DNA from 2 places in the Kitasatospora sp. SC0581 genome. Region 2 is predicted to be linked to the other one. Evidence: riboswitches for the same ligand, from Rfam matches in the RefSeq annotation. Region 2 holds a riboswitch; the other holds the start of a gene.
What was found. Region 2 has a riboswitch for glycine ahead of gcvP (aminomethyl-transferring glycine dehydrogenase). Riboswitches for the same ligand answer to the same signal wherever they lie in the genome.
Positions count from the first base shown of each region.

Region 1 (14,095 bases), on a different contig from region 2:
GAACAGCCAGCCGCCCTCGAAGGGGTCGCTGTTGACGAGGGCGTTGTTGTCCAGGACGTCCGGGTTGACCTCGGTGACCTCGCCGGTCACCGGGGAGAACAGGTCGCTGACCGACTTGGTGGACTCCAGCTCGCCACAGGTCTCGCCGGCGGTCACGGTCTCGCCGACCTCGGGCAGCTGCACGTAGACGATGTCACCGAGCGCGTCCGCGGCGTGCTTGGTGATACCGATCGTGGAGACACCGTCCACGGCGGCCGTCAGCCACTCGTGCTCCTTGGTGTACTGAAGGTGCTGGGGGTTGCTCATGGCGTCATTCTCCAGGATGGGAAGCGGGTACGACGAAGCGGGCCGCCGCGCGGACGGCTGCGACGTGCGCGTATGGGAAAACGGGGGGCGTGCGAGGGGTCAGCGGGCGCGCTTGTAGAACGGCAGCGCCACGACCCTGACGGGCTCGTGCTTGCCGCGCACGTCCACCGCGACGGTGGTGCCGGGGGCGGCGTGGGCGGCGTCGACGTAGGCCATCGCGATCGGCTGCCCCAGGGTCGGGGACGGCGCGCCGGAGGTGATCCGGCCGATCGGCTCGCCCTCGGTGGAGACCACGGTGTACTCGGCGCGCGGCACCCGCTTGCCGTCGGAGACCAGGCCGACCAGCACCTTCGGCGGGTTGGTCTCGGCCGCGGCGGCGGCCGCCTCCAGGGCCTTGCGGCCGACGAAGGCGCCCTCGTTGGTGGTCTTGTCGAAGCGGACGACCCGGCCCAGGCCGGCGTCGAACGGGGTCAGGTCGGTGGACAGCTCGTGCCCGTACAGCGGCATGCCGGCCTCCAGGCGCAGCGTGTCGCGGCAGGACAGGCCGCAGGGGACCAGGCCGCGGTCCGCGCCGGCGGCGGTCAGCGCCTGCCAGACCGGCTCGGCGTCGGCCGGGTGGCAGAAGATCTCGAAGCCGTCCTCGCCGGTGTAGCCGGTGCGGGCGAGCAGCACCTCGCGGTCGGCCACGAAGGCCGGGAGGATCGCGTAGTACTTCAGGCCGGGCAGGTCGGCGTCGGTGGTGTCGGCCAGGATGCCGGTGGCCTCCGGGCCCTGGACGGCGATCAGCGCGTAGGTGTCGCGGTCGTCGGTGACGACGGCGTCGAAGCCCTTGGCACGGGCGATCAGCTCGTCGAGGACCAGCTGGGCGTTGGAGGCGTTGGCGACGACCAGGAAGGCGTCCTCGCGCAGGCGGTAGACGATCAGGTCGTCCAGGATGCCGCCGTCCTCGGCGCAGATCATGGTGTAGCGGGCGCGCAGCTCGCCGAGCGCGGAGACGAAGCCGACCAGGGCGTGGTCCAGCATCTCGCCGGCCTGCGGGCCGGTGACGGTGATCTCGCCCATGTGCGAGAGGTCGAACAGGCCGGCCTTGGTGCGGACGGCGAGGTGCTCCTCGCGCTCGCTGCCGTAGCGCAGCGGCATGTCCCAGCCGGCGAAGTCGGTCATGGTCGCGCCGAGGGCGCGGTGCAGCGCGTCGAGCGCGGTCAGGCGGAGGGACGACATGGCCAGGAACTCCTCGGTCGGGGCACTCAGGGGTGCACGCACCGGACCGGACCCGCTGGGGGGCCGACCCTGCGCGCGGGCATGCGGCGGCGTGGGTCTCCCCATCTGTCGTCGAACCTGAGAGCTTCACCGCCCCGCCGCCCGCAGCCGTTTCCAGCTTGGGGGACAGCATGACGGCTTGCACCGTGGGTGGGCGCACGACAGGGCCGGGCGCCGCTTTCCAGATGTGCCTAACCCGTGCGGTAGGGGTGCCTGAGAGATTCCGGGGAGGACTTGCTCCTTCGGCGCCGGCTGTGCCTGAGCGGCACTCCGGGCTCTCCCGCGCGGGTTCGAGCGGCCGGTATGGAGTTGTGGGGGCCCGCGGCGCATGCCGTCGGACGGGCACATCATGGCACGTCCCGGACGACGAGGGGAGGGGGGACCCGGTCACACCGCGCGGGACCCGAACACGAGTCCTGACCGCACCCCCCGCACGCCTCTAGACTGCTGCGCGTCGGTGCGGCAGTGGGCGGCCGACGGCAGAGGGCGGAATCGGCGGCGCATGGGGTACCCGGTGGAGCAGCAGCAGGGGTGGGGCGGACCGGAGGAGGCGCCGGCGGGCGGCTCCTGGCCGGCCAACGAACTGGAGCAGGTGCTGACCGCGGCCCTGGGCGACCCGGGCGCGACCCCACGGGTGTTCGAGGTGCTGGCGCGCAGCCAGGTGTGGGTGCCGCTGCCGGCCGGGGCCGACCCGCAGGGCCAGGCGCTCGACCTGCCGACCATCGAGCTGGGCGGCGACCCGTACGTGCCGGTGTTCTCCTCGCAGGAGGTGTTCCTCCAGCAGGCGCCGGGGATGGCCTTCGCGATCGCGCCGGTGTGGGAGTTCGCCCGCGGGCTGCCGCTGGGCCTGGGCATCGCGGTGAACCCGGACGCGCCGGTGGGCCTCCCGGTGCCGCCGCAGGGGGTCGCCGAGCTGCGCCGCGGCCCGCGCGAGGACCGCTGGGAGCAGGCCGAGGGCGCCGCGGAGCCGACCGGCGGCCGGGTGGCGCTGCGCGAGCCGGTGCCGGGCGAGGACCCGGAGCACTTCCTGGCCGCCTGCCGGAGCGAACTGTCGGCGCTGCCCGGTGTGTTGACCGCCCGCAGGGCGCTGGCCAGCATCGAGGGCGAACCGACCGTGATGTTCGTGGGCGTCCAGTTGGACCCGGCGGCCCCGGCCGACCCGGCCGCGGTGAACGAGGCACTCGGGCGAGCGCTGGGAACCGCGCCGCTGCCCGGGGGCGTCCACCTCGTACTGCTCGACCTCGCCGACGACCCGGTGGTCGAGTGGCTGCTCACCCGGGTACTGCCTTTCCACACGCGGGCGTGAGCGGGTCCGGATCAGAGGCACGTCGCCGTGGCGGTGGCCGGTGCCGCGCCATAGGGTGCGTGCAGACGGCCGACGGGTCGGCGGGTTGAGGGAAAGAGGCGCGGCGAGGTGGGCGCATGAGTGCGGGAACGGGAGCGGGCGGTGTGCCGGGGCCCTGGGGCCAGGCACCGGCCGGGCGCCCGGGAGCTGATCCCGGCGCGTTGGAGCGCGCCCTGCGCGACGTCGCGCCGGAGCGCTACGACGCGTACGAGCGGCTGCTGCACGCGCTGGCGGACGGCCGGGTCTGGATGCTGCTGTGGCACGGCACGCCGGGCAGCCCGGACGCGCAGTACGGGAACATGGAGATCAGCGGCCACGGCTACGCGCCGGCCGTCACCTCGCCCGAGCAGCTGACCGCCTCCGGCTGGGCGCGGGCCCACGAGGTCGTCTCCGGCCGGGAGATCGCGGCCTCGCTGTACCGCACCCGCTGGGGCCTGTGGCTCAACCCGCACGCCCCCGGCGGCGGCGTCGGCGTGCCCTGGGCGGACCTGCGCCGGGTCGCCGCAGGCCTGGACCGGCTGCCGGCCGGGCCGTTGAAGCTCAGCGAGCCGCAGTTGAACGCCCAGCCGTTCTTCGCGCTGCTGGAGCGGCAGGCCGCCGAGGTGCGCGCGGTCCGGGCACTGCGCCGGGCCTGGGTGCAGCCCGCGGTGGGGGAGCCGTACCTGGCCATCGGCCTTGACCTCTACGAGAGTTCGCCGCCGGCGGTGGAGGCGGTGCGGGCGCTGATGCAGCGCGCGATCGCGGTGGCCCCGGAGGGGCTCGCGGTGTCCACGGTGGCGATGTCGGACGAGTACGACCCGGTGGCGCTGTGGATGCGCGCCAACGCGCGGCCGTTCTTCGACCGGGAGGCGGGCCGCCCGCCGACCGGCCCGTACCCGCCGGTGCCCCCGCCGCCGTACCCCGGGCAGTCGATGCCGGGCTACGCGTACGGCACCCAGCCGCCGGCGCAGGGCTGGCAGCAGCAGCCGCAGCGGCCGTGGCCCGGCTACCCCGGGCGCTGAATCCCAAAACCCATTCTCCGAAGCCGACTTGATTGTCCGTCAAGTCGGCTTCGATGCTTTCCGGACGAATTTCCGGATGTGCGGCCCGGTCATCTTGACATGGCAGTTACAGCCATGTGAAGAGGTATATGCCGAAGATCGGGGAGGTGCATGCACGCAGATCACAGTTGGGCATCTGTCGGTTGTCGGGGCTGGCGCAAGCCAGTTCGGATGGCAGAGAGTTCTGCGCAACGCACCGCGCGTGCTGGAACCCCACAAAGGTGAGCGCGCACGCCGACAAGCCCGTCCACGCGACGCCCATCCCGCGTGGTGGCAGTGCCTGTGCACGACGCACTGCCGTCAACACCCGCTCCTCCTAAGCACCTCCGCACGTCCGCAGCCGCACCGCCGAAGACGGCGACCGGCACCCGTGGGCCGGCCACCGTCGGCGAGGGGACCAACTGACCATGACATCCGTGACCACCGCCGGGAACGAGCCGGAGGCAGCAGCCGCCGCCGGACCGGCCAAGAAGATCGAGGGCCGCTCCCTCGGCCAGATCGCCTGGACCCGCTTCAAGCGGGACAAGGCCGCCGTCGCCGGCGGCGTCGTGGTGATCCTGCTGATCATGCTCGCCGTGCTGGCCAAGCCGATCGAGTCGATGTTCGGGCTCGACCCGGACGCCCTCCACCAGGACCTGCTGGACGCCGACCTCGGCGGTCTGCCGTTCGGCGACTGGGGCGGCATGAGCCTCGAACACCCGCTCGGCATCGACCCGCTGCAGGGCCGTGACCTGCTCACCCGCGTCATCGAGGGCTCCTGGGTCTCCCTGCTGGTCGCCTTCGGCGCGACCCTGCTGTCCAACACCATCGGCACCGTGCTCGGCATCATGGCCGGCTACTACGGCGGCTGGGTGGACACCGTGATCAGCCGGGTGATGGACGTCTTCCTGGCCTTCCCGCTGCTGCTCTTCGCCATCGCGATCTCGACCTCGCTCCAGGGCGGAGCCTTCGGCCTGCACGGCCTGCCGCTGCACATGCTGGTGCTGATCTTCGTGATCGGCTTCTTCAACTGGCCCTACATGGGCCGGATCGTGCGCGGCCAGACGCTCTCGCTGCGCGAGCGGGAGTTCGTCCACGCGGCCCGCAGCCTCGGCGCCCGCGGCCCGTTCATCCTGTTCAAGGAGCTGCTGCCCAACCTGGTCGGTCCGATCCTGGTCTACTCGACCCTGCTGATCCCGACCAACATCCTCTTCGAGGCGGGGCTGAGCTTCCTCGGCGTCGGCATCCAGCCGCCGCAGGCCTCCTGGGGCGGGATGCTCCAGGACGCGATCCGGTACTACCAGGTGGACCCCCAGTACATGGTGGTCCCCGGTCTGGCGATCTTCGTCACCGTGCTCGCCTTCAACCTGCTCGGCGACGGTCTTCGCGACGCCCTCGATCCCAAGAGCAACTGATTCCGCCGCACATGACCACGCATCATGTGATGCGCCGTCAAGGCTCTCCTTCACCGCCTCCCATCCCCAAGGGGTTGATCTCACCCATGCGTAGGTCCCGTACCGTCGCCCTGACCGCGGCCGCAGCCGCCGCCGTCCTGGTCGTGACCGGTTGCACCAGCTCGTCGAAGGACACCGGTTCCGCCTCGTCCTCCGGCACCGGAGGCGGCTCCGGCGCCAACGCCGCCACCAAGGGCATCGTCAACGCCTCGGACAAGAAGGGCGGGACGGTCACCTACGAGATGAAGGGCACCCCGGACTCGCTCGACCCGGGCAACACGTACTACGCGTACATCTACAACTTCTCGCGCCTGTACGCCCGCTCGCTGACCACCTTCAACCCGGCGCCGGGCGACGAGGGCAACAAGCTCGTCCCCGACCTCGCCGAGTCGATGGGCCAGGTCAGCGCGGACGGCCTGACCTGGACGTACAAGCTGCGCAAGGGCCTGAAGTACGACGACGGCACCCCGATCTCCTCGAAGGACGTCAAGTACGCCGTCGAGCGCTCGAACTACGCGCTGGACGTGAACTCCAACGGCCCGGTCTACTTCCGCGAGCACCTGGTGGACAACGCCACGCCGTACGCCGGCCCGTACAAGGACAAGGAGGGCGGCCTCGACTCGATCGAGACGCCCGACGACACCACGATCGTCTTCCACCTGAAGCAGCCCTTCGCCGACTTCGACTACCTGGTCAGCGCCCCGCAGACCGCGCCGGTCCCGCAGGCCAAGGACACCGGCTCGGAGTACGTGAAGAAGATCGTCTCCTCGGGCTCCTACAAGTTCGAGTCCTACGAGGACGGCAAGCAGGCCGTCCTGGTCCCGAACACCAACTGGGACGCGAGCACCGACCCGATCCGCAAGCAGCTCGCGGACAAGATCGTGCTCCGGATGAACATCGACCAGTCCACCATCGACAAGGACCTGCTGGCCGGCAACGCCCAGGTCGACCTGGTGGGCGGCGGCGTCGACCCGCAGACCCAGGCGCAGATCCTCCAGAACCAGAAGCTGAAGGCCAGCACCGACAACGCCTACGGCGGCCGCCTGGTCTACATGGCGATCAACTCCAAGCTCGCGCCGTTCGACAACATCGAGTGCCGCAAGGCCGTGCAGTACGCGGTCGACAAGGTCTCGGTGCAGACCGCTCTCGGCGGCCCGATCCGCGGCCAGATCGCCAACACGGTGCTCCCGCCGGACATCCCCGGCCACCAGGACTTCAACACGTACGAGACCAAGGACAACAAGGGCGACGAGGCCAAGGCCAAGGAGGCCCTGAAGGCCTGCGGCAAGGAGGGCGGCATCAACACCGTCCTCTCCGCCCGCACCGAGCGCGCCACCGAGGTCGCCGCGGCCACCTCGATCCAGGCCGCGCTGAAGAAGGTCGGCATCAACGCCGAGATCCAGCAGTACCCGCAGGGCAAGTACCTCCAGGACAGCGCCGGCTCCCCGCAGTTCGCGGCCGAGCACAACATCGGCCTGATGATGATGCAGTGGGGCGCCGACTGGCCGACCGGCTACGGCTTCCTCCAGCAGATCGTCGACGGCCGCACCATCAAGCCGTCCGGCAACAACAACCTGGCCCAGCTGGACAACCCCGCGGTCAACAAGCTGCTCGACGACGCCGCGATCAACCCCGACAAGACGGCCCGCGAGAAGATCTACGGCGACGTCGACAAGAAGGTCATGGACCAGGCGGTCTACGTCCCGCTGACCTACTTCAAGGTCTTCCTGTACCGCCCGGACAACGCCACCAACGTGGTCTCCACCTCGGCGTTCTCGGGCGAGTACGACTACCTGAACATCGGCGTCAAGTAAGAGCCTGGCTCCGCATCCCTGAAGGCAGGTGAAGGCAGCGGCGCCCGCCGCCGTCCGGAAGATCCCGGACGGCGGCGGCCGCCGGAGCCGCCCAACTGTGTTTGCCTACATCATCCGCAGGATCTTCGCGGCGGCGATTTTGCTGCTGGTCGTCAGCGCGGTCACCTTCGCGATCTTCTTCCTGCTCCCGCGCCTCGCGGGCGAGACGGCCGACCAACTGGCCGCCCAGTACATCGGGAAGAACCCGTCGCCGGACGCGATCGCGGCGGTCAAGCAGAACCTCGGCCTCGACCAGCCGCTGTACACCCAGTACTGGAACTTCCTGAAGGGGCTGGTCAGCGGCGCCGAGTACCACTTCGGACCGGAACCGGCCACCTGTCACGTGCCCTGCTTCGGCTACTCCTTCAAGAACCACCTGGAGGTCTGGCCCGAGCTGACCAAGCGGATCCCGATCACCATCTCGCTCGCCGCCGGTGCGGCCGTGCTCTGGCTGGTCTCCGGCGTCGCCACCGGCGTCGTCTCCGCCCTGAAGCCGCGGTCGATCTTCGACCGGCTCTCCATGGGCGTCGCGCTCGCCGGCGTCTCGCTGCCGGTCTTCTTCACCGGCGCGCTGCTGCTCACGCTGTTCAGCTACGAGTGGCCGATCCTGGACAACCTGCACTACGTCGACTTCACCGACGACCCGCTGATGTGGGCCCGCAACCTGATCCTGCCGTGGATCTCGCTGGCCTTCCTCTACTCCGCGCTCTACGCCCGGCTCACCCGCGCCGGGATGCTGGAGACCATGAGCGAGGACTACATCCGCACCGCCCGGGCCAAGGGCCTGGTCGAGCGCAAGGTCGTCGCCCGGCACGGGCTGCGCGCCGCGCTCACCCCGATCGTCACGATCTTCGGCATGGACCTCGGGCTGCTGCTCGGCGGCGCGCTGATCACCGAGCAGGTCTTCTCGCTCCAGGGCGTCGGCCAGTTCGCCGTCCAGGCGATCTCCGACAACGACCTGCCCAAGATCCTCGGCGTCACCCTGCTCGCCGCCTTCTTCATCGTCGCCTGCAACCTCGTGGTCGACCTCCTGTACGCCCTCGTCGACCCCCGGGTGAGGCTCTCGTGACCGACCTCCAGAAGGACCCGGCGGCCGCTCCCGCCTCGGCCGGCGACCCCTTCCTCTCCGTGCGCGACCTGCGGATCCACTTCGACACCGACGACGGCCTGGTCCGCTCGGTGGACGGGGTCAGCTTCGACCTGCACAAGGGGCGCACCCTCGGCATCGTCGGCGAGTCCGGCTCCGGCAAGTCCGTCACCTCGCTCGGCATCATGGGCCTGCACCGCTCCAAGCGGGCCCGGATCAGCGGCGAGATCCGGCTGAACGGCGAGGACCTGATCGCGGCCGGCCCGGACCGGGTGCGCCAACTGCGCGGCCGCGAACTGGCGATGATCTTCCAGGACCCGCTGACCGCGATGCACCCCTACTACACGGTGGGGCAGCAGATCGTCGAGGCCTACCGGGTGCACCACCCCCAGGCCACCAAGAAGCAGGCCCGGACCCGCGCGGTCGAGATGCTCGACCGGGTCGGCATCCCGCAGCCGGACCGCCGGGTGGACGACTACCCGCACCAGTTCTCCGGCGGCATGCGCCAGCGCGCCATGATCGCCATGGCGCTGGTCAACGACCCCTCGCTGCTGATCGCCGACGAGCCCACCACCGCCCTGGACGTCACCGTCCAGGCGCAGATCCTGGACCTCATCCGCGACCTCCAGGAGGAGTTCGGCTCCGCGGTCATCATCATCACCCACGACCTCGGGGTGGTCGCCGAACTGGCCGACGACATCCTGGTCATGTACGGCGGCAAGTGCGTCGAGCGCGGCCCGGCCGAAACCCTCTTCGACGCGCCCGAACACCCGTACACCTGGGGCCTGCTGGGCTCGATGCCGCGACTGGACCGGGAACTCCAGGACCGGCTGGTGCCGGTCAAGGGCACCCCGCCCAGCCTGATCAACGTGCCGTCCGGCTGCGCCTTCCACCCGCGCTGCCCGTACGCCGCCCTGACCGACGGGCGCTCCACGAGCGAGGTCCCGGCACTGGCCGAGGCCGTGCCCGGGCACTTCGCGGCCTGCCACCTGGCGGCCGGCGAGCGGCACCGCATCTTCGCCGAAGAGATCGCGCCCCGGCTGTGAGCCCGGCCTCGTACCACCTTTCTGGAGAGAACCGATGACGGACACTCAGGCGGCTCCGACCCCGCGGTCGGCACCCGCCCCCGGCCGTGAGCCGCTGCTGAAGGTGGCCGGCCTGACCCGGCACTTCCCGATCCGCGGCGGGCTGCTGCGGCGCCAGACCGGCGCGGTGCGGGCCGTCGACGGCATCGACTTCACCGTCAACGCCGGCGAGACGCTGGGCGTCGTGGGCGAGTCCGGCTGCGGCAAGTCGACCATGGGCCGACTGGTCACCCGGCTCGACGAACCGACCGGCGGGACCATCGAGTTCGAGGGCACCGACATCAGCCACCTGAGCGTCGGGGCGATGCGGCCGCTGCGTCGCGACATCCAGATGATCTTCCAGGACCCGTACTCCTCGCTGAACCCCCGGCACACCGTCGGCACCATCGTCGGCGCGCCGTTCCGGCTCCAGAACGCGGTGCCCGAGGGCGGCCTCAAGAAGGCCGTCCAGGAGCTGCTGGAGCTGTGCGGGCTCAGCCCCGAGCACTACAACCGCTACCCGCACGAGTTCTCCGGCGGCCAGCGCCAGCGCATCGGCATCGCCCGGGCGCTCGCGCTGAAGCCGAAGATGATCATCGCGGACGAGCCGGTCTCCGCCCTGGACGTGTCGATCCAGGCGCAGGTGGTCAACCTGCTGGACGACCTCCAGCAGGAGCTCGGGCTGACCTACCTGATCATCGCGCACGACCTCTCGGTGGTCCGGCACGTCTCGGACCGGGTCGCGGTGATGTACCTCGGCAAGATCGTGGAGATCGCCGACCGGGACTCGCTCTACCGCAGCCCGATGCACCCGTACACCAACGCGCTGATGTCCGCCGTGCCCGTCCCGGACCCGCGCCGCCGCCAGCGCGCCGGCCGCGACCGGATCCTGCTCAAGGGCGACGTCCCCTCGCCGATCAACCCGCCCAGCGGCTGCCGCTTCCGCACCCGGTGCTGGAAGGCGCAGGACGTGTGCGCGAGCCAGGAGCCGCCGCTGGCGGTGCTCGAGACCGGGCACCAGGTGGCGTGCCACTTCCCCGAGAACGCTCCGGGGAACGCTCCGGCCGACGCCAGGGCCTGAGGTCCCCGCACGGACGCGAGAGGCCGCCCGCCCCCGGACTTCCGGGGGCGGGCGGCCTCTTCGGCGTCCGGGCCTCAGACGCCCGCGGCCGGCACCGCTTCGGGCCTCGGCGCCGGTTCGCGCGGGCCCGGGGCGGGGGCCGGGAAGCGGCGGTCCAGCGCCCGGACCACCCGGCGGCCGAGGCGCTGGAACGGGATCTCGACCAGCCGGTACGACAGGTAGGAGAGCACCACGAGCGCCCCCAGGTAGCCGAGGGTGAGCGCGGCCTGCCCCGTCGGCCCGACGATCGGCGGGTAGCCCTGGAGCCTCCAGCCGACGAAGTACATCAGCGGCCCGTGCAGCAGGTAGACCGAGAAGCTGATCGTGCCGAGCCCGCTCAGCCAGCGCGGGAAGCGGCGGCGGCGCAGCAGCATGGCCGCCGCGAACAGGGCCCAGGCGGCCAGGTAGGCGAGCGAGAAGGACTGCCACGAAGGGGTCCAGGTGTGCCAGAGCGCGGTGTCCCGGTTGTACAGGTAGCCGACCGTGACGCCGGCGACGACCACGAAGGCGCAGCAGAGCAGGGCCGGGAGCCGGTCGAGCAGGCCGTGCTCCAGCCGGTACAGCACGGTGCCGGCGAACATCGTCGCGAAGATCAGCATGGTCTCGAAGCCGGTGCTCCGGTTGTTCACCGTGATCAGGACCAGGCCCAGGCCGCCGAGCAGCAGCGCGCCCCAACGGGTCAGGTCCGGACGGGCGGTGGCGATGCACGCCATCGCCATCAGCACCACGATCCCGGCCACCGCCACCAGGTGCCTGGTGGCCGGCAGGTCCACCGAGATCCCGCCGATCGGCAGCCAGGTGCCGAGCACCAGGGCGACGGACGCGAAGCCGACCGCGATCGGCGCGCTGTTCCGGTGCCACCCCCGGACGAACAGCGCGCACACGAAGTAGTAGAAGACCATCTCGTAGGTGAGCGACCACATCACGCCGATGGCGCTGGGCACCCCCACCAGGTCCTGGAGCAGCAGGCCGTTGGCGGCGAGCGACAGCACCGGGTGGTCGAAGGGGAAGCTCTGGACGATCTGGCCGCCGCGGGGCAGCACCAGCAGGCTCGCCACGATCGTGACGGCCACCGCGGGGTAGATGCGGAAGAGCCGTCCGGTCCAGAACGCCCGGACGTCGCCGCGCCGTTCCAGCGACGCCGGGATGATGTACCCGCTGACCAGGAAGAACAGCATCACGCCGAAGAAGCCGAGGTCCAGTTGGCGCGGCACCCGGTCCGCGTGGGGGATCTTGCCGAGCAGTCCGAAGTGGTGCATGGCGACGGCGAGGGCGGCGACGCCGCGCAGCGCGTCGAGCCAGCCGAGCCTGGCGGAGGCGGGCGGTTCCGGCGGCGACTTCGACGGCTCCGGCGGTGACGCCGGGGCCGACCTGGGCTTCACGAGCTTCACAGGCGGAGGCTAGCCGAGCCGCTCCGGCCGGACGGCGCGCAAGCCGTCCGGCACCCTTCCGGCGGTGCGTTCGCATCCGGAGAACGGACGTTCACCGGCACATCCGTGCACATCGGGTACACATGGACGGTGACATCCCAGCTCTTCCCGACCGACGTCCAGCAGTCGCTGGACCTCGTCGGCATCTTCGTCTTCGCCCTCTCCGGGGGCCTGCTCGCCGTCCGCAAGAACATGGACATCTTCGGCATCTGTGTGCTGGCGGAGGTCACCGCCCTCGGCGGCGGCGTGATGCGCGACCTGGTGATCGGCGCGACCCCGGTCGCCGCGTTCACCAACCTCGGCTACTTCGTGACCCCGCTGGGCGCCGCCCTGGTGGTGTTCTTCCTGCACCCGGAGGTCGAGCGGATCAACCGGGCGGTGCAGACCCTGGACGCCCTCGGGCTCGGGCTGTTCTGCGTGACCGGCACCGCCAAGGCCCACGACTTCGGACTCGGCGCCGTCGCCGCGATCGCGCTCGGCATGGTGACCGCGGCCGGCGGCGGCGTGATCCGCGACATACTCGCCGGGGAGATCCCCTCGCTGCTGCGCTGGGACCGGGAGATCTACGCCGTCCCCGCCCTGGTCGGCGCCACCGTCGTCGCCCTGCTGATCGCCACCGACCGGCTCACCGGCGTGACCGGCACCGCCGCCGCGCTTACCGCCTTCGGACTGCGGATGCTCGCCCTGAAGTACGGCTGGCGTGCCCCGCGGGCCTGGCACCGCAACGGTTCTCGCACCAGCGAGGAGTAGGCGAGCCGCCGTACGCGAGCGAGATCGCCTCGGCCGTGCAGAGCAGTTCCGGCACCATCCTGGCCAGTTCGGCCGGCGGAACCTCGCTCGCCGGGGCGCTCAGCGCGCAGGCCGCGACCGTCCGCCCGCCGCTGCCCGCGACCGGCGCGGCCACGCAGGTCACCGGCTCCCGGTGCTCGCGCGACTCGGCCGCCCAGCCCCGGCGGCGCACCGCCGCCAGCTCGGGCTCCGCGCGGGCGTCGTCCGCGGACAGCCCGGCGAGCAGCACCCGGCCGACCGCCGTCCCGTCGACCGGGGCCCGGCGCCCGATCCGGGACGGCTCCGCGCCCGGCGGCCCGGCCACCTCGTCCAGGTAGAGCACCTCGCCGTCGTGCAGCACGGCGAGCCGGACGGTGTAGCCGCAGCGGGCGTTGAGCGCGGCCAGGTACGGCGCGGCGACCTGCCGGACGTCGAAGTCCTCCAGCGCGCGGTGGGCCAGCGAGAGCACCCGGCCGCCGATCCGGTAGCGCAGGTCCGGCTGGCGGCGGGCGAAGCCGTGCTCCTCCAGGGTGCGCAGCAGCCGCAGGGCGGTGGACTTGTGCACCCCGAGGCTGCTGGCGGCCTGCTCCAGCGAGAGCGGTGCGTCGCCGAGCGCGTCGAGCAGGGTCAGCGCGCGGTCGACCGACTGCGACATGGCGTTCCCCGTGGATCCGGCTGACTGGTGGCGTCAGGCTAACCGCTGGGTGGCTCAGTGGTACAAACCAGTACCGGACGCGGCCGTCCGGCCGTGGTGCGTCCGGCCCGTGCGGGCGGTGGCTGGATCGGTGCCCCGGGCCGGAACCCCGCCCCCTGCGGCGCTCTACAATCGGATGGTTATGCCATACCTGGACCATGCGGCGACCACGCCGATGCTGCCCGAGGCGATCGCCGCGATGACGGCGCACCTGGGGGTGGTCGGCAACGCCTCGGCCCTGCACGCGGCCGGCCGCCGGGCCCGCCGGGTGGTCGAGGAGTCCCGGGAGTCGCTGGCCGAGTCCCTGGGCGCCCGCCCCAGCGAGATCGTGCTCACCGGCGGCGGCACCGAGTCCGACAACCTCGCGGTCAAGGGCCTGTACTGGGCCCGCCGGGACGCCGACCCGGCCCGCACCCGGGTGCTGTGCAGCCCGGTCGAGCACCACGCGGTGCTGGACGCGGTGCACTGGCTCTCCGAGCACGAGGGCGCCGCCGTCGAGTACCTGCCGGTCGACGAGCACGGCCGGGTGCACCCCGAGGCGCTGCGGTCCGCGATCGAACGCGACCCGGCGTCGGTGGCGCTGGTCACCGTGATGTGGGCCAACAACGAGGTCGGCACCGTCCAGCCGGTCCGCGAACTGACCGCCGTGGCGGCCGAGTACGGCATCCCCGTGCACGCCGACGCGGTGCAGGCGC
Region 1 covers NZ_JBLRWA010000008.1:50,643-64,737, reverse strand. The annotation lists gene gcvH (glycine cleavage system protein GcvH) at 1-306, opposite strand, end outside; gene gcvT (glycine cleavage system aminomethyltransferase GcvT) at 406-1,527, opposite strand; glycine riboswitch at 1,758-1,859, opposite strand; gene ACLWS4_RS15630 (enhanced serine sensitivity protein SseB C-terminal domain-containing protein) at 2,069-2,872, shown strand; gene ACLWS4_RS15625 (enhanced serine sensitivity protein SseB C-terminal domain-containing protein) at 2,989-3,912, shown strand; gene ACLWS4_RS15620 (ABC transporter permease) at 4,359-5,345, shown strand; gene ACLWS4_RS15615 (ABC transporter substrate-binding protein) at 5,432-7,198, shown strand; gene ACLWS4_RS15610 (ABC transporter permease) at 7,296-8,306, shown strand; gene ACLWS4_RS15605 (ABC transporter ATP-binding protein) at 8,303-9,370, shown strand; gene ACLWS4_RS15600 (ABC transporter ATP-binding protein) at 9,405-10,469, shown strand; gene ACLWS4_RS15595 (acyltransferase family protein) at 10,544-11,899, opposite strand; gene ACLWS4_RS15590 (trimeric intracellular cation channel family protein) at 12,029-12,688, shown strand; gene ACLWS4_RS15585 (IclR family transcriptional regulator) at 12,594-13,361, opposite strand; gene ACLWS4_RS15580 (cysteine desulfurase family protein) at 13,543-14,095, shown strand, end outside.
Region 1: another riboswitch for glycine. It lies ahead of gcvT (glycine cleavage system aminomethyltransferase GcvT); the one in region 2 lies ahead of gcvP (aminomethyl-transferring glycine dehydrogenase).

Region 2 (14,095 bases):
ATCTGCGGCGGCAGCTTCATGGTGTCGCCGGTCAGGATGGCGGCCATGACGGCGGTGCCGATCGCGCCACCGACCGTGCGCAGCACGGAGTTCATGCCGTTGGCGATACCGCTCTGCTCGACCGGGACGGCGCCGTTGATGTAGGCCGGCATCGCGGCGAAGGCGAGGCCGACGCCGAGACCGAAGATCGCCGAGGCGGTGTAGATGTCGCCCTCGTGCCCGTGGCGCACGGCCAGGTAGGCCATCGCGATGGCGCCGAGGACGCCACCGAGGACCAGCGGCAGGCGCGGGCCGCGACGGGCGATCAGCAGGGCGCCGACCGGGGCGGCGACCATCGAGCCGATCGCGGACGGCAGCAGCAGGAGGCCGGCGTGCAGCACGCTGGCGGTGAAGCCGTAGTGGGTCAGCTTCTCCGGGGTCTGGGCGAAGTTGCTGATGACCATGAAGGAGCCGTACATGCCGAAGCCGATGAGCAGGCCGGCCACGTTGGTGAAGGCAACGGCCGGACGGGCCATCATCTTCATGTCCACCAGCGGGTGCGCGACCTTGGTCTCGATGATCCCCCAGATCAGGGCGACCACGGCGGCGACGGCGAACAGGCCGAGCGTCTTGTTGGAGGTCCAGCCCCAGTGGTTGCCCTGGCTGACCGCGACCAGCAGCGCGGAGAGCCAGCCGGCCAGGGTGAGGGCACCCAGCGGGTCGGCGCCGCCCTCCTTGTCGGTCACCGGGTCGGTCGGGACGCGGAAGGCGACCAGGGCGATCGCGATCAGGCCGAAGACCAGGCCCATCCAGAAGATCGACTTGTAGTTCCAGTGCTCCAGCAGGAGACCGGTCGCGACCAGGCCGAGGCCGGAGCCGACGCCCATCGAGGCGCTGATGGCGGCGACGCCGCCGGTCACCTTCTGCTTGGGCAGCTCGTCACGGACGATGCTGATCGCCAGCGGCAGGACGCCACCGCCGGCGCCCTGGAGGACACGGGCGACGACCAGCCAGGTGAAGGAGTGGGTGCTGACCGCCAGCGCCGAACCGGCGACCAGGCCGGCCAGCGAGATCAGCAGCATCGGCTTGCGGCCCCGGAGGTCGCCGAAGCGGCCCAGGAGGGGAGTCAGCACGGCTGCGGAGAGCAGGTTGGCGGTCATCAGCCAGGTGACGCTGGACGCGGAGACGTGCAGTTCCTTGGCCAGCGAGGGCAGGATCGGGACGACCGCGGTCTGCACCACGCTGAACGACAGCATCGCCAGGATGAGGGCCGGCAGGACCCGGGCGCTGCTCTGCTTCTCGGCCGCGGTGGTGGGCTGTGGTGCCTCACTCACGGTTGCTTCCTCCCGTACATAGTGAATGAACTGAAGTAACCATGCAGGGAGATACTTCAGAGTGTCAAATATCGAGTGGTTAAGTTTTGGCAAAGGTGAACGGTCGGGTACGTGACAAGGGCTGTGGCGGGGGTGGGCGCAGGGAGGGGCGCCTGCGGCGGGCGGGTGGGGGTGTGGCGAGGGGCGCTTTGGCAGGGGTGAACGGTCGGGTACGTGACAAGGGCTGTGGTGGGGGTGGCGGGTGTGGGGAGGGTGCCTGCGGTGGGTGTGCGAGAGGGGCCCCGGACGGTGTCCGGGGCCCCTCTTCGCGGGTGGTGTCAGACGAGCGGGCGCAGTGCGGCCGGGCGGGGTGAGTCGGCGGCGGGGGGTGAGGCGGGGGGCGGGGTCGAGCCGGCCGGGGAGGTGTTCTGGGTGGCGGTGGTGTCGTGGACCTCGACGTGCTCGCGGCGGAGCTCCTCCCGGACCACCTCCTCCGTCGTGTAGCGCTCGACGACCAGGCGGACCCGCTCGACGGGCGCGAGGTACTTGCGGACCACCGCGCGCTCCTCGCGGAGGGTGACCTCCTCGACGGCCTCGGCGATGTCCTTCTCGCTGAGCGTGGCGCGCTCGGCGTCGCTGACCGGCATCCGCTCGACCCGGACGCGCTCGTGGACCACGGGGATGCGGCGTTCGACCTGTTCGGTCGTCACGTACTTGCGCAGCTTCGCGGTGCCGAGGGTGTGCCACTCGGTGGTGACCTCCAGCCGCTCCTCGCGGCAGTTGATCTCGACCGGGCCGCTGGGGGCGGACGGGGCGCCGTCGGCGTGCGCGGCGCCGACGGTCGCCGCCGGGGCGGGCGTAGACGCGGGCGCGGGGGCGGGCTGCGACTGCGGCCTCGGCTCCACGGTGGGTGCGACGGGGGCGGCCGCCGGGGCGGCGGTGGTGGCCTCGGGGGTGCTGAGCATCCGCATGTCGGCCTCCGGGGCGGTTCCGGTGCTGTCGGTGACCGCGGCGGTGACGGCGGCGGTGGGCGGGGCGGTGGCGACGGGGGCTCTGGCCGGGGCGGGCTCGGGAACGGGCTCGGGGGAGCGCTCGGGGGTGTGGAACGTGAGCGACTTCGCCGGGGCCGCCGCGGTCGTCGTGGCGGCGGCGGCCGCCGCCGTGGTGCCGAAGTCGAGGTCGGCCTGCTTGGGCCGGCTCCCGTTCTCGTGGCTCGGGCGGCCGTCCATCGGGGTGTCGAGCCCGTAGTAGCGGTACAGCTGGAGCTCCTGGGCGGGGGACAGGTGCTGGCCGACGCCGAAGTCCGGCGACTCCTTCACCAGCGACTTGTCGTACGGCACCCGGAGCTCGTCGCCGGCGAACTCGCTCGTGGTCAGCGGGACGAAGGCGTCCCGGCCGAAGATGCCGGTCCGGACCGCGGCCCACTCGGGCCGGCCGGTGGCGTCGTCCAGGTAGACCTCGTCGACCGTGCCGATCTTGTCTCCGTTGCGGTCGACGGCCTTGTGACCGATGAGGTCCCGGGGGTCGATGTCGGTCTGCACTCTTTCCTCCCGTGCGCTGAGCTTGCGGAACTCCCGCAGGAAGGCGGCCGGAGCACCCGTTCCGTCCGCCACTTCACACCAAAAGCCATGAATCGGACGGACGCGAGCGGGGTGCGCCGGACGGGCTGCGCGCTGGACCGTCCGGGGGACGCGCGTAGACCCCGAACGACCTGACGCACCCGTGATCGGGGGGCCTCCCGCTGGTACCCTGGGCGACGACCGCAGAGCCCGCTCGGGAGAGTCTCCGACTGCGAAAGCCGCTGGTCGGAGCGCCGAAGGAGCAACTCCTCCCCGGAATCTCTCAGGCATCCGTACCGTGTGGGGTAGGTCACTCTGGAAAGCAGGGCAGGAGCGTCGGCGCGGAAGCCGGCGATCACCACCCTCACCGACGGTGCAAGCCGACGGAGCGCCCACAGCGCCCCGTGCGGGTGAAGCTCTCAGGTCCCGATGACAGAGGGGGAGGCCTGTCGGGTCCGCCCGCCCAGGTTCGTCCGCTGTCCGCAGCGGCGAGGCCGGCCGGCGTGCGTACCCCCGCCGGTCCGTGACCAGGAGGCCTCGACCACCATGAACGCCCAGCCGAACGCGGGACGCCCCACCGGCGCCTCGACCCTCACCGAGCTTGAGCTGGCCAGCCCCTTCGAGAACCGCCACATCGGCCCCGACGCCGCCGCGCAGGAGAAGATGCTGGCGTCCGTCGGCTACGGCTCGCTGGACGAGCTCGCCGCCACCGCGGTGCCCGAGGCGATCCGCTCCATCACCGCCCTGGACCTGCCCGCGGGCCGGACCGAGGCCCAGGTCCTCGCCGAGCTGCGCGAGCTGGCCGGCCGCAACCAGGTGCTCCAGCCGATGATCGGCCTGGGCTACTACGGCACCTTCACCCCGCCGGTGATCCTGCGCAACGTCATGGAGAACCCGGCCTGGTACACCGCCTACACCCCGTACCAGCCGGAGATCTCGCAGGGCCGCCTGGAGGCGCTGCTCAACTTCCAGACCCTGGTCTCCGACCTGACCGGCCTGCCGACCTCCGGCTCCTCGCTGCTGGACGAGGGCACCGCGGCCGCCGAGGCGATGGCGCTGGCCCGCCGCGTCACCAAGGTCAAGGGCGGCGTCTTCCTGGTCGACGCCGAGACCCTGCCGCAGACCGTCGCGGTGATCAACACCCGTGCCGTGCCGACCGGTGTCGAGGTCGTCGTCGCCGACCTGTCCGAGGGCATCCCGGCCGAGATCGTCGAGCGCGGCGTCTTCGGCGTGCTGCTCCAGTACCCGGGCGCCACCGGTGTGGTCCGCGACCTCACCGCGGTGATCGAGCAGGCGCACGGCCTGGGCGCGATCGTCGCCGTCGCCGCCGACCTGCTCGCGCTGACCCTGCTCAAGTCCCCGGGTTCGCTGGGCGCCGACATCGCCTGCGGCACCTCGCAGCGCTTCGGCGTGCCGATGGGCTTCGGCGGTCCGCACGCCGGCTACCTGTCGGTGCGCGCCGAGTTCGCCCGCTCGCTGCCCGGCCGCCTGGTCGGCGTCTCCGTCGACGTCGACGGCAACCGCGCCTACCGCCTGGCGCTGCAGACCCGCGAGCAGCACATCCGCCGCGAGAAGGCCACCAGCAACATCTGCACCGCCCAGGTGCTGCTCGCCGTGATGGCCTCGATGTACGCCGTCTACCACGGCCCCGACGGCCTGGCCGACATCGCCCGCCGCACCCACCGCTACGCCGCCGCCCTCGCCGAGGGCCTGCGGGCCGGCGGCGTCGAGCTGCTGCACGGCGAGTTCTTCGACACCGTCACCGCCGTCGTCCCGGGCCGCGCCGCCGAGATCGCCGCCGCCGCCCGCGCCAACGGCATCAACGTCCACCAGGACGGCGCGGACCGGATCTCCGTCTCCACCGACGAGACCACCACCCGCGAGCACCTGGCCGGCGTCTGGGCCGCGTTCGGCGTCCCCGCCGTCGAGGTCGCCGAGGCCGCCGACGCGCTGCCCGCCGCGCTGCTGCGCGAGGACGAGTACCTGACCCACCCGGTCTTCCACAGCCACCGCTCGGAGACCGCCATGCTGCGCTACCTGCGCCGCCTGTCGGACCGGGACTACGCGCTGGACCGCGGCATGATCCCGCTGGGCTCCTGCACCATGAAGCTCAACGCGACCACCGAGATGGAGGCGGTGACCTGGCCGGAGTTCGGCCAGCTGCACCCCTTCGCGCCGATCGACCAGGCCCAGGGCTTCCTGACCCTGATCCGCCAGCTGGAGCAGCAGCTGGTCGAGGTGACCGGCTACGACGCCGTGTCGATCCAGCCGAACGCGGGCTCGCAGGGCGAGCTGGCCGGTCTGCTGGCCGTGCGCGCCTACCACCACGCCAACGGCGACACCCAGCGCGACGTCTGCCTGATCCCGTCCTCGGCGCACGGCACCAACGCGGCCTCCGCGGTGATGGCCGGCATGCGCGTGGTCGTGGTGAAGACCCTGGTCGACGGCGACGTGGACGTCGAGGACCTGAAGGCGAAGATCGAGCAGCACCGCGACAACCTCGCCGTGCTGATGGTCACCTACCCGTCCACCCACGGCGTGTACGAGACCCAGATCACCGACATCTGCGCCCTGGTGCACGAGGCCGGCGGCCAGGTGTACGTGGACGGCGCCAACCTGAACGCCCTGGTCGGCCTGGCCAAGCCGGGCAAGTTCGGCGCGGACGTCTCGCACCTGAACCTGCACAAGACCTTCTGCATCCCGCACGGCGGTGGCGGCCCGGGCGTCGGCCCGGTCGCGGTGCGCGCCCACCTGGCGCCGTACCTGCCGAACCACCCGCTGCAGCCGGAGGCCGGCCCGGCCACCGGCGTGGGCCCGATCTCGGCCGCGCCGTGGGGCTCGGCGGCCATCCTGCCGATCTCCTGGGCGTACGTCCGGCTGATGGGCGGCGAGGGCCTCAAGCACGCGACCCAGGTCGCGGTGCTGAACGCCAACTACATCGCCAAGCGCTTGGCGCCGCACTTCCCGGTGCTCTACACCGGCCCGGGCGGGCTGGTCGCGCACGAGTGCATCATCGACCTGCGCCCGCTGACCAAGGAGACGGGCGTGACGGTGGACGACATCGCCAAGCGCCTGATCGACTACGGCTTCCACGCGCCGACGATGTCCTTCCCGGTGGCCGGCACGCTGATGATCGAGCCGACCGAGTCCGAGGACCTGCACGAGATCGACCGCTTCTGCGACGCGATGATCACCATCCGGGCCGAGGTCGACAAGGTCGGCTCGGGCGAGTGGGCGGCCGACGACAACCCGCTGCGCAACGCCCCGCACACCGCCGCCACGCTGGCCGGCGACTGGGCGCACGGCTACTCGCGGCAGGAGGCGGTCTTCCCGGCGGGCGTGAACCCGGCGGACAAGTACTGGCCGCCGGTGAGCCGGATCGACGGCGCGTACGGCGACCGCAACCTGGTCTGCTCCTGCCCGCCGCTGGACGAGTACGGCGTCTGACCCGACCGGGCCCAGGTGGTCCGGGTCGGACGGCAGGGCCCCGGCGGAGTTCTCCGCCGGGGCCCTGCCCGTCTGCGCTGGTCGGCGGCTGCCCCCGCCGTACGGTCGGACCGGGTGGTCAGGCCGCGTGGGCGACGGGGCGGCGCGGGGCGATCACCCGGCCGTCGGGCAGCAGTTCGCCGGTGTCCTCGAACAGGACGACGCCGTTGCAGAGCAGGCTCCAGCCCTGCTCCGGGTGACGGGCCACCGATACGGCCGCCTCGCGGTCCTCGGACTCGGCCGTCGGGCACTCAGGACGGTGCTGGCACATGCGTACCCTCGCTTCGCTCTGCGATCCTCCCCGTGGTGCGGTCGCCGGAGGTGGTGCCGTCCGGGGCCGCCGCGGTGGTCGGATCCTGTCCGCGCGCCGGCCAAGTGTGGGCCGGCGCCCAAGTGGGTAGGACAGGGGGTCCTTCCACGCTGGTTCCCAGTGTCGGCATCCCGGGAGCCGCGCGCAGGGATTTCGTGACATGCGCCACAACTCCCGGGTAGAGATCACCCGTTCAGGTGGGGCCGACGGGAAAAGGCGCACCGGTGGGTCAGTCGGGACATGGCCCGTTGGGGCCATGCCGAATGGCCCGGACGGGTGGTCACCGTTCGGGTGAGGGTTTGGGAGCGGGCGCGCGGGCGCGGTCGAGGGCCGCCGGGCGGGTGGGCCCGGCGGCCTGTGGGGCGTCGGCGGGTCAGGAGGTGCCGAGCAGCAGCGGCCCGGCGAGCGGGGCGCGGGCGAGCAGCGGCAGCAGTTCGGCGGCGGGCCGGGCGCGGTGCGCGGCGACGCCGAGCGGGGCCGGGGCCAGAGGGATCAGGAGGTCGCCGTCCGGGTCGGCGTCGGGGTTGTGCAGCCAGAGCGCCGTGGCGTACTGGCCGGGGAAGGTCAGCAGCCGGGGCTGCCGGCGGGTCCGGGAGCCCTGGGCGAGCTGCCAGGCCTCGCGCAGCGCCCGGACCGTCGAGTCGAGGTAGGGGCCGGCGGTGAAGTGGGAGAAGCTGTGGCCCTCGGCGCTCTGCACCACCTCGGCGGCGGCGGCCACCTCGGCGCCGTCCTTGATCAGGAAGCGCCAGCCGGTGCGGCGGGCGGCCGGCAGCTCCGGGCGCGGGCCGTTCAGGACGTGCACCGCGAGCGGGTGGGCGGGGAGCAGTGAGCCGGTCGGATGGCGCAGTGCTGCGGCGGCGGGCTGGCGCAGCGCGGTCTCCGAGTCGAGCGCGCCCAGGACGGCGCGCAGGGCGCTCGGCGGGGGCTGGGGGGTTTGCAGAGTCATGGCGGGGTCCGCCTCTCCAAGCGAGATCGGCGTGCGAGTGCGGCATACCGGCGTGGCGGGGCGACGCGTCGTCGGTGACGGGGCCGGGCCGTGTCCGGTTGTGCAGGATCGCGGTGCCGGCGCGGTCGCCGCCTCGACGAGGGCTTTCGGGGCGAGGCGGACCGGCCGGAGCGCTGTGCGAATTCGAACAGGTGCGCAGGGTGATCTGTTTATCACAGGCTGTGGTGTCGGGCAAGTCCACAGTTCGTCTGATTTTCCGTCAGATGCCTTGCATTGCAAGCCAGTACGCACGTTCGGGTATCGATCTTCGCGGTGGGCATCATGCTTGCACGGTCGGTCGACCGGGTGCTCGACGGGGTGGCTCTGGAGGAGGGGACCGTGGGCGAGAAGGTCGTGGCGACTCGGGCGGAACTGGCGGACCGGCAGCTCTACCGGCGCAAGCTCCACACGTGTCTGGACGTGCTCGGACGGATGATCCGGGAGGACCGCTTCGACCGGCCGCGGGCGGTGATGGGCCTGGAGATCGAGCTCAACCTGGCCGACGAGCAGGGCCTGCCGGCCATGAACAACGCGCAGGTGCTGAGCGCGATCGGCTCCAGCGACTTCCAGACCGAACTGGGCCGCTTCAACATCGAGGTCAACATCACGCCGCACCGGCTCTGCGGCCACGTGTTCGAGGAGCTGCGCGAGGAGATCGACACCGGGCTGCGCTACGCCGACCGGCAGGCGGCCGAGGCGGGCGCCCGGATCGTCATGGTGGGCATCCTGCCGACCCTGGAGCACGCCCACACCGGGCTGGACGCGATGAGCCACAACCAGCGGTACAGCCTGCTCAGCGACCAGATCCTGGCCGCCCGCGGGGAGGACATCGCGCTGGACATCGAGGGCGTCGAGCACCTCCAGCTGGAGTCGATCACCATGGTGGCCGAGGCCGCCGCCACCTCGCTCCAACTGCACCTCCAGGTGACCCCGCAGCGGTTCTCCTCGGTGTGGAACGCGGCCCAGGCGATCTGTGGGCCGCAGCTCGCGCTCGGCGCCAACTCGCCCTTCCTGTTCGGGCGGGAGCTGTGGCGGGAGACCCGTCCGGTGCTCTTCCAACAGGCCTGTGACACCCGTACGGCGGAGCTCAAGGCCCAGGGCGTGCGCCCGATCACCTGGTTCGGCGAGCGCTGGGTGGACTCGGCGTACGACCTGTTCGAGGAGAACCTGCGGTACTTCCCCGCGCTGCTGCCGATCTGCGACGACGAGGACCCGATGAAGGTGCTGGCCTCCGGCGGCGCGCCCAGGCTCGCCGAGATGCGGCTGCACAATGGCACCATCTACCGCTGGAACCGCCCGGTGTACGACATCGCGGGCGGGGTGGCGCACCTGAGGGTGGAGAACCGGGCGCTACCGGCCGGGCCGACGGTGGCCGACACGCTCGCCAACGCCGCCTTCTACTACGGACTGGTGCGGGTGCTGGCCGAGCAGCCCCGGCCGATCTGGACCCGGCTGCCGTTCGAGCGGGCGGACGAGAACTTCCAGCAGGGCGCCCGGTACGGCATCGACGCGGTGTTCCAGTGGCCGCGCTCGGGGCGGGCCGGGCGCGGCGGCGGGCTGCAGACCGTGTCCGCGGTCGACCTGGTGCTCAACGAGCTGCTGCCGATGGCCTACCAGGGGCTGGACGAGTGGGGCGTGGAGCCCGCCGACCGGGACCGCTACCTGGGCATCATCGAGCAGCGCTGCCTGCGCCGCACCAACGGCGCGTCCTGGCAGACCGCCACCTTCCACCGGCTGCGCGAGCAGTACGGGATGGACCGGCCGGCCGCGCTCGCGGCGATGACCAGGCGCTACGCCGAACTCATGCGCGGCGGCGAGCCGGTGCACACCTGGCCGGTGGGCTGAGCCCTCCCCGTCGGGGCGGTCCGGCGGCTGTGTCAGGATGATCGCTCCGGCGGTCGGCCGACGGCCGGAGCGACCGCCCGTCCGCTGGAGCCCCCGTGACCACCGTCCCGACCGCGCCGGAGACCGCGAAGCCCACCCGTCGGCTGTTCGGCGCGGAACTGCTGATCGTCCTCGGCCTCTCGCTCGGGGCCAGCGGGATCAGCGCGCTGATCAGCTTCACCGGCTCGCTCACCGAACCGCTCAAGCTCGGCCAGCAGGTCGCCACGCTGAACGGCTCGCGGGCGCCCGGGCGGCCCTGGCTGGACCTGGTGTGGCAGCTGTACTACATCGGGCGCGGGCTGATGCCGGTGGTGCTGGTCGGGTACCTGCTGGTGCGCGAGGGCGTCGCGCTGCGGGTGCTGGGCTTCGACCTCGGGCAGAAGCTGCGCGACCTGGGGCGGGGCGCCGCCGTCGCGGCCGCGATCGGCGGGTCGGGGCTGGCGCTCTACCTGGCCTCGCAGGCGGCCGGGTACAACCTGACGGTGGCGCCGTCCGGGCTGCCGGACGTGTGGTGGCGGGTGCCGGTGCTGCTGCTGTCGGCCTGGCAGAACGCGATCCTGGAGGAGGTCGTCGTCCTCGGCTACCTGCTGCGCCGGGTGGGGCAGGTCGGGTGGTCCTGGCCGGCGGCGGTGGCCGCGAGTTCGGTGCTGCGCGGCTCCTACCACCTCTACCAGGGGGTCGGCGGGCTGGTCGGCAACATGGTGATGGGCGCGGTGTTCTGCCTGCTGTACCGGCGCTGGGGGCGGGTGATGCCGCTGGTGGTGGCGCACGCGCTGATCGACACGGTGGCCTTTGTCGGGTACGCGCTGCTGGCCGGGCACGTCAGCTGGCTGCCGACCCCTTGAGCGACCGCGCCCGGCCGCGCGGCGGACGGGCGAGCAGCCGGTCGACGTGCCGGCGCTCCAGGCCCTCGCCGGGGTCGACGGGCAGCAGCAGGCGGTCCCGGCGCAACTGGGAGCGGCGGACCAGCCGCGGCGGGATGACGTCGTCCACCCAGGCGAACGGCCGGCCGGCGGCGTAGCGCAGCAGCGGGGCCCACTTGGCGGCGGAGAACAGCTCCATCAGCGGGACGCGCGGGTCGCCGGGCCGCGGGACGTAGCCGGTGAAGGTGACCACCGGGAGCGGGTCCAGGCCGATCGCCGGGGCGATGTGGGTGTTCGCGTTCTCCTCCCACGTCGTCGCCCAGACCAGGTCGTACGTTCCGGAGAGCTCGCGCAGCCAGGTGCCGTGCCGGGCGGACAGCAGGACGGTGTAGCCGAACAGGGTGTGGGTGTCGAACCCGGCGTCCGGGTGGGGGCGGACCGGGTTGAGGACGCCGTCGACGTCCAGGAACAGCAGTGGCTTCGGCACCGGTGGCCCCTCGGAGACGGTGGTGTTTCCTGACACTTCGGACGTCACCCGCGCACCGGCGGTTGCCCACGGGCGGGCGCACGCGGGGCGCACAGGGGGCTCACGGAGCGGGCGCGGGCTCGCTGACGGGCACCGGTGCGTCCGTCGTGCCCCGACGGCTCAGCCGGCGCACCTGCGGGTCCAGCAGGACGACCGCGCTGAGCACCAGACAGGCGGCGGCGCACGCCCACAGCGCGCCCGACAGGCCGAGCGCCACGGCGGCGGGGCCGGCCAGCGCGGTGCCGACCGGGGCCAGCGAGTAGGAGCCGAGCTCGTCGTAAGCGGTGACCCGGGAGAACATCTCCTCGGGTATCTCCTGCTGGAGCGCGACCATCCAGTTGACGCCGAAGACGGTGACGCCGACGCCGGACAGGAACATCGCGACGACCAGCAGCGGCAGCGGCACCTCGGCGGCGAGGGCCAGGGCGGGCACGCCGAACAGGAAGACCCCCCAGTTGCCGACCAGCAGGATCCGGCGCGGCCGCCAGCGCGTCATCAGCACGCCGGTGGCCACCAGGCCGACGCCGTAGGCGGCCATCGCCAGGCCCCAGGCGCCCGCCCCGCCGAGCCGCTCCTTGGCGGCGGTCGGCCCGTACACCGACTCCACCGCGTTGATGCAGGCGACCAGCACCGAGAACTGGAGCACGATCACCCAGAGCCAGCGGCGGGAGGCGAACTCCCGCCAGCCCTCGCGCAGGTCGCGCAGCATGCTGCTGCCGGAGGACGCGGGGGCCTTCTCCGGCTCCAGGAAGAAGCGGAGGGCGGCGGCGACCAGGAAGCACAGGGCGTCCAGCGCGAGCACCCAGCCCGGGCCGACGAGGGCGGTGAGCGCCCCGCCGAGGGCGGCGCCGCCGATCTGGGAGGCGTTGAGGCCCATCCGGAAGACCGCGAAGGCGCGGGCGGCGTGCTCCTGGGGGACGGCCTGCATGATCATGCCGCCGGAGGCGGGGGAGTAGAGGGCGTAGCCGGCCCCGCCGGCCGCGGAGAGCGCCAGCATCTGCCAGAGCCGGACGTCACCGGTCAGCACCAGGGCGGCCAGGACGGCCTGGGAGACCCCGCTGAACACGTTGGCGGCGACCATGATCAGGTGGCGCGGCAGCCGGTCGGCGAGGGTGCCGCCGACCACCATCAGCAGGACGGTGGGCACCAGCCGGGCGGCGGTGACGTAGCCGACCTCGGTCGTGGTGCCGCCGGTGCCGAGCACGGCGAAGGCGGTGGCGATGGGGGCGCCGGCGTTGCCGAGGCCGCTGACCACGGTGGCGGCGGTCTGGATGCGGAAGTTGCGGCTCGCCCAGGCGAAGCGGCGTGAGGGTGGGGTCGGCACCCGGAGACTATGCCGTGGGGGCGTACGGGTGTCCATCCGGTTGTCGTACCGGGGCGTCGGGAGGGTGGGGTTTCAGCCGAGCTTGCCCCGTCGGCCGAGTCCGCTCCGTCGGCCGAGGTGGCCCCGAACGTCGAGGGCTGCCCCGTCGGCTGTGCCGGCCCCGTCAGCCGAGGTGGCCCCAGAGGAAGGTGACGGTGCGGCGCCAGGCGATCCGGGCCTGGAGCGGGTCGTAGGTGCCGATCAGGTTCTCGTCGTTCATGAAGGCGTGCCCGGTCGGGTAGAAGTGGATCTCCGGGCGGACGTCGGTGGCCTCGCCGATCCGGATCGCCGCCTCGTCCACGGCGGCCATCGGGATCGAGCCGTCCAGCTCGCCGAAGTGGCCGAGCACGTGGGCGGTCAGGCCGCGGTAGTCGAAGTCCGGGTCGGGCGGCAGGCCGTAGAACGGGACCACGGCGGCCACCCTGTCGCCGGCCCGGGCGGCCAGCAGCAGGGCGAAGCCGCCGCCCATGCAGAAGCCGACCACGCCGACCGCGTCGCCGACCACGCCGTCCAGCGCGAGCAGGTGGTCGACCGCCCCGGCCAGGTCCTCCACCGCCCGGTCGACCGGCAGCTCGCGCCGGAAGCGGGCCGCCTCGGTGCCGTCGTGGGTGGTGGCGCCGCCGAACAGGTCGGGGGCGAGGACGGTGAAGCCCTCGGCGGCGAAGCGGTCGGCCATGTCGGCGATGTGCGAGGTCAGGCCCCACCACTCCTGCACCACCACCAGGCCCGGTCCGACGCCCTGCGGCGGGCGGGCCAGGTAGCCGTGCGCGGTACGGCCGTTGCTCGGGAAGGTGACGTTCTGCCGGGAGCCGCCCTGGTCAGGCATGGCTTCCTCTCGGTGGGTCGGGCCGCGAGCGGCGGGAGTTCGGCGGGGCGGTCCGGGTCAGCCCATCTCCTCCAGGGCGCGTCCCTTGGTCTCCTTGATGCAGAAGGCCACGAACGGGATGGAGAGCAGCGCGAAGGCCGCGTAGATGACGTACGTCGCGGAGAGGTTCCAGTCGGCGAGGTCCGGGAAGCTGACGGTGATCGCCCAGTTGGCGATCCACTGCGCCGAGGCGGCGACGGACAGCGCCAGCGCGCGGATCCGGTTGGGGAACATCTCGCCGAGCAGGACCCAGACCACCACGCCCCAGGAGAAGGCGAAGCAGAGCACGAAGACGTGCGCGGCGACCAGGGCGACGGTGGCGTGGGTGTTGTCCAGGGTGGCGGTGTCGCCGGTGCCCTCCCGGTAGGAGAACGCCCAGGCGGCGGTGCCCAGCGCGGCCGCCATGCCGATCGAGCCGGCCAGGGCGAGCGGCTTGCGGCCGATCCGGTCCACCAGGGCCATCGCGATCACCGTGCCGATCACGTTGATGATCGAGGTGGAGAGGCTGATCAGCAGCGAGTTGGACTCGTTGATGCCGACCGACTGCCACAGCAGGGACGAGTAGTAGAAGATCACGTTGATGCCGACGAACTGCTGGAACACCGAGGCGCCGATGCCGACCCAGACGATCGGCAGCAGGCCGAAGCGGCCGCCCATCAGGTCCTTCATCCGGGGCTTGTGGCTGGACTCCAGTACCGAGCGGATCTCCGCGACCCGGGCGTCCAGGTCCACGCCCTCGCCCTCGACCTCGACCAGCACCTTGCGGGCCTGCTCCTCGCGGTGGTCGGCGATCAGGAAGCGCGGCGACTCCGGGATGGCGAGCGCCATCAGCCCGTACACCAGGGCCGGGATGGCCTCGACGCCGAGCATCCACTGCCAGGCCTGGATGCCGCCGAGGTGGTTGGTGGACTCGCCGCCGGCGGCCTGGTTGAGGGCCCAGTTGGCGAGCTGGGAGACGGTGA
Region 2 covers NZ_JBLRWA010000009.1:250,144-264,238, reverse strand. The annotation lists gene ACLWS4_RS17695 (MFS transporter) at 1-1,313, opposite strand, end outside; gene ACLWS4_RS17690 (PRC and DUF2382 domain-containing protein) at 1,631-2,905, opposite strand; glycine riboswitch at 3,057-3,160, shown strand; gene gcvP (aminomethyl-transferring glycine dehydrogenase) at 3,398-6,298, shown strand; gene ACLWS4_RS17680 (DUF5999 family protein) at 6,417-6,608, opposite strand; gene ACLWS4_RS17675 (hypothetical protein) at 7,021-7,593, opposite strand; gene ACLWS4_RS17670 (glutamate--cysteine ligase) at 7,972-9,477, shown strand; gene ACLWS4_RS17665 (CPBP family intramembrane glutamic endopeptidase) at 9,573-10,361, shown strand; gene ACLWS4_RS17660 (HAD domain-containing protein) at 10,339-10,866, opposite strand; gene ACLWS4_RS17655 (MFS transporter) at 10,967-12,229, opposite strand; gene ACLWS4_RS17650 (dienelactone hydrolase family protein) at 12,393-13,094, opposite strand; gene ACLWS4_RS17645 (sugar porter family MFS transporter) at 13,152-14,095, opposite strand, start outside.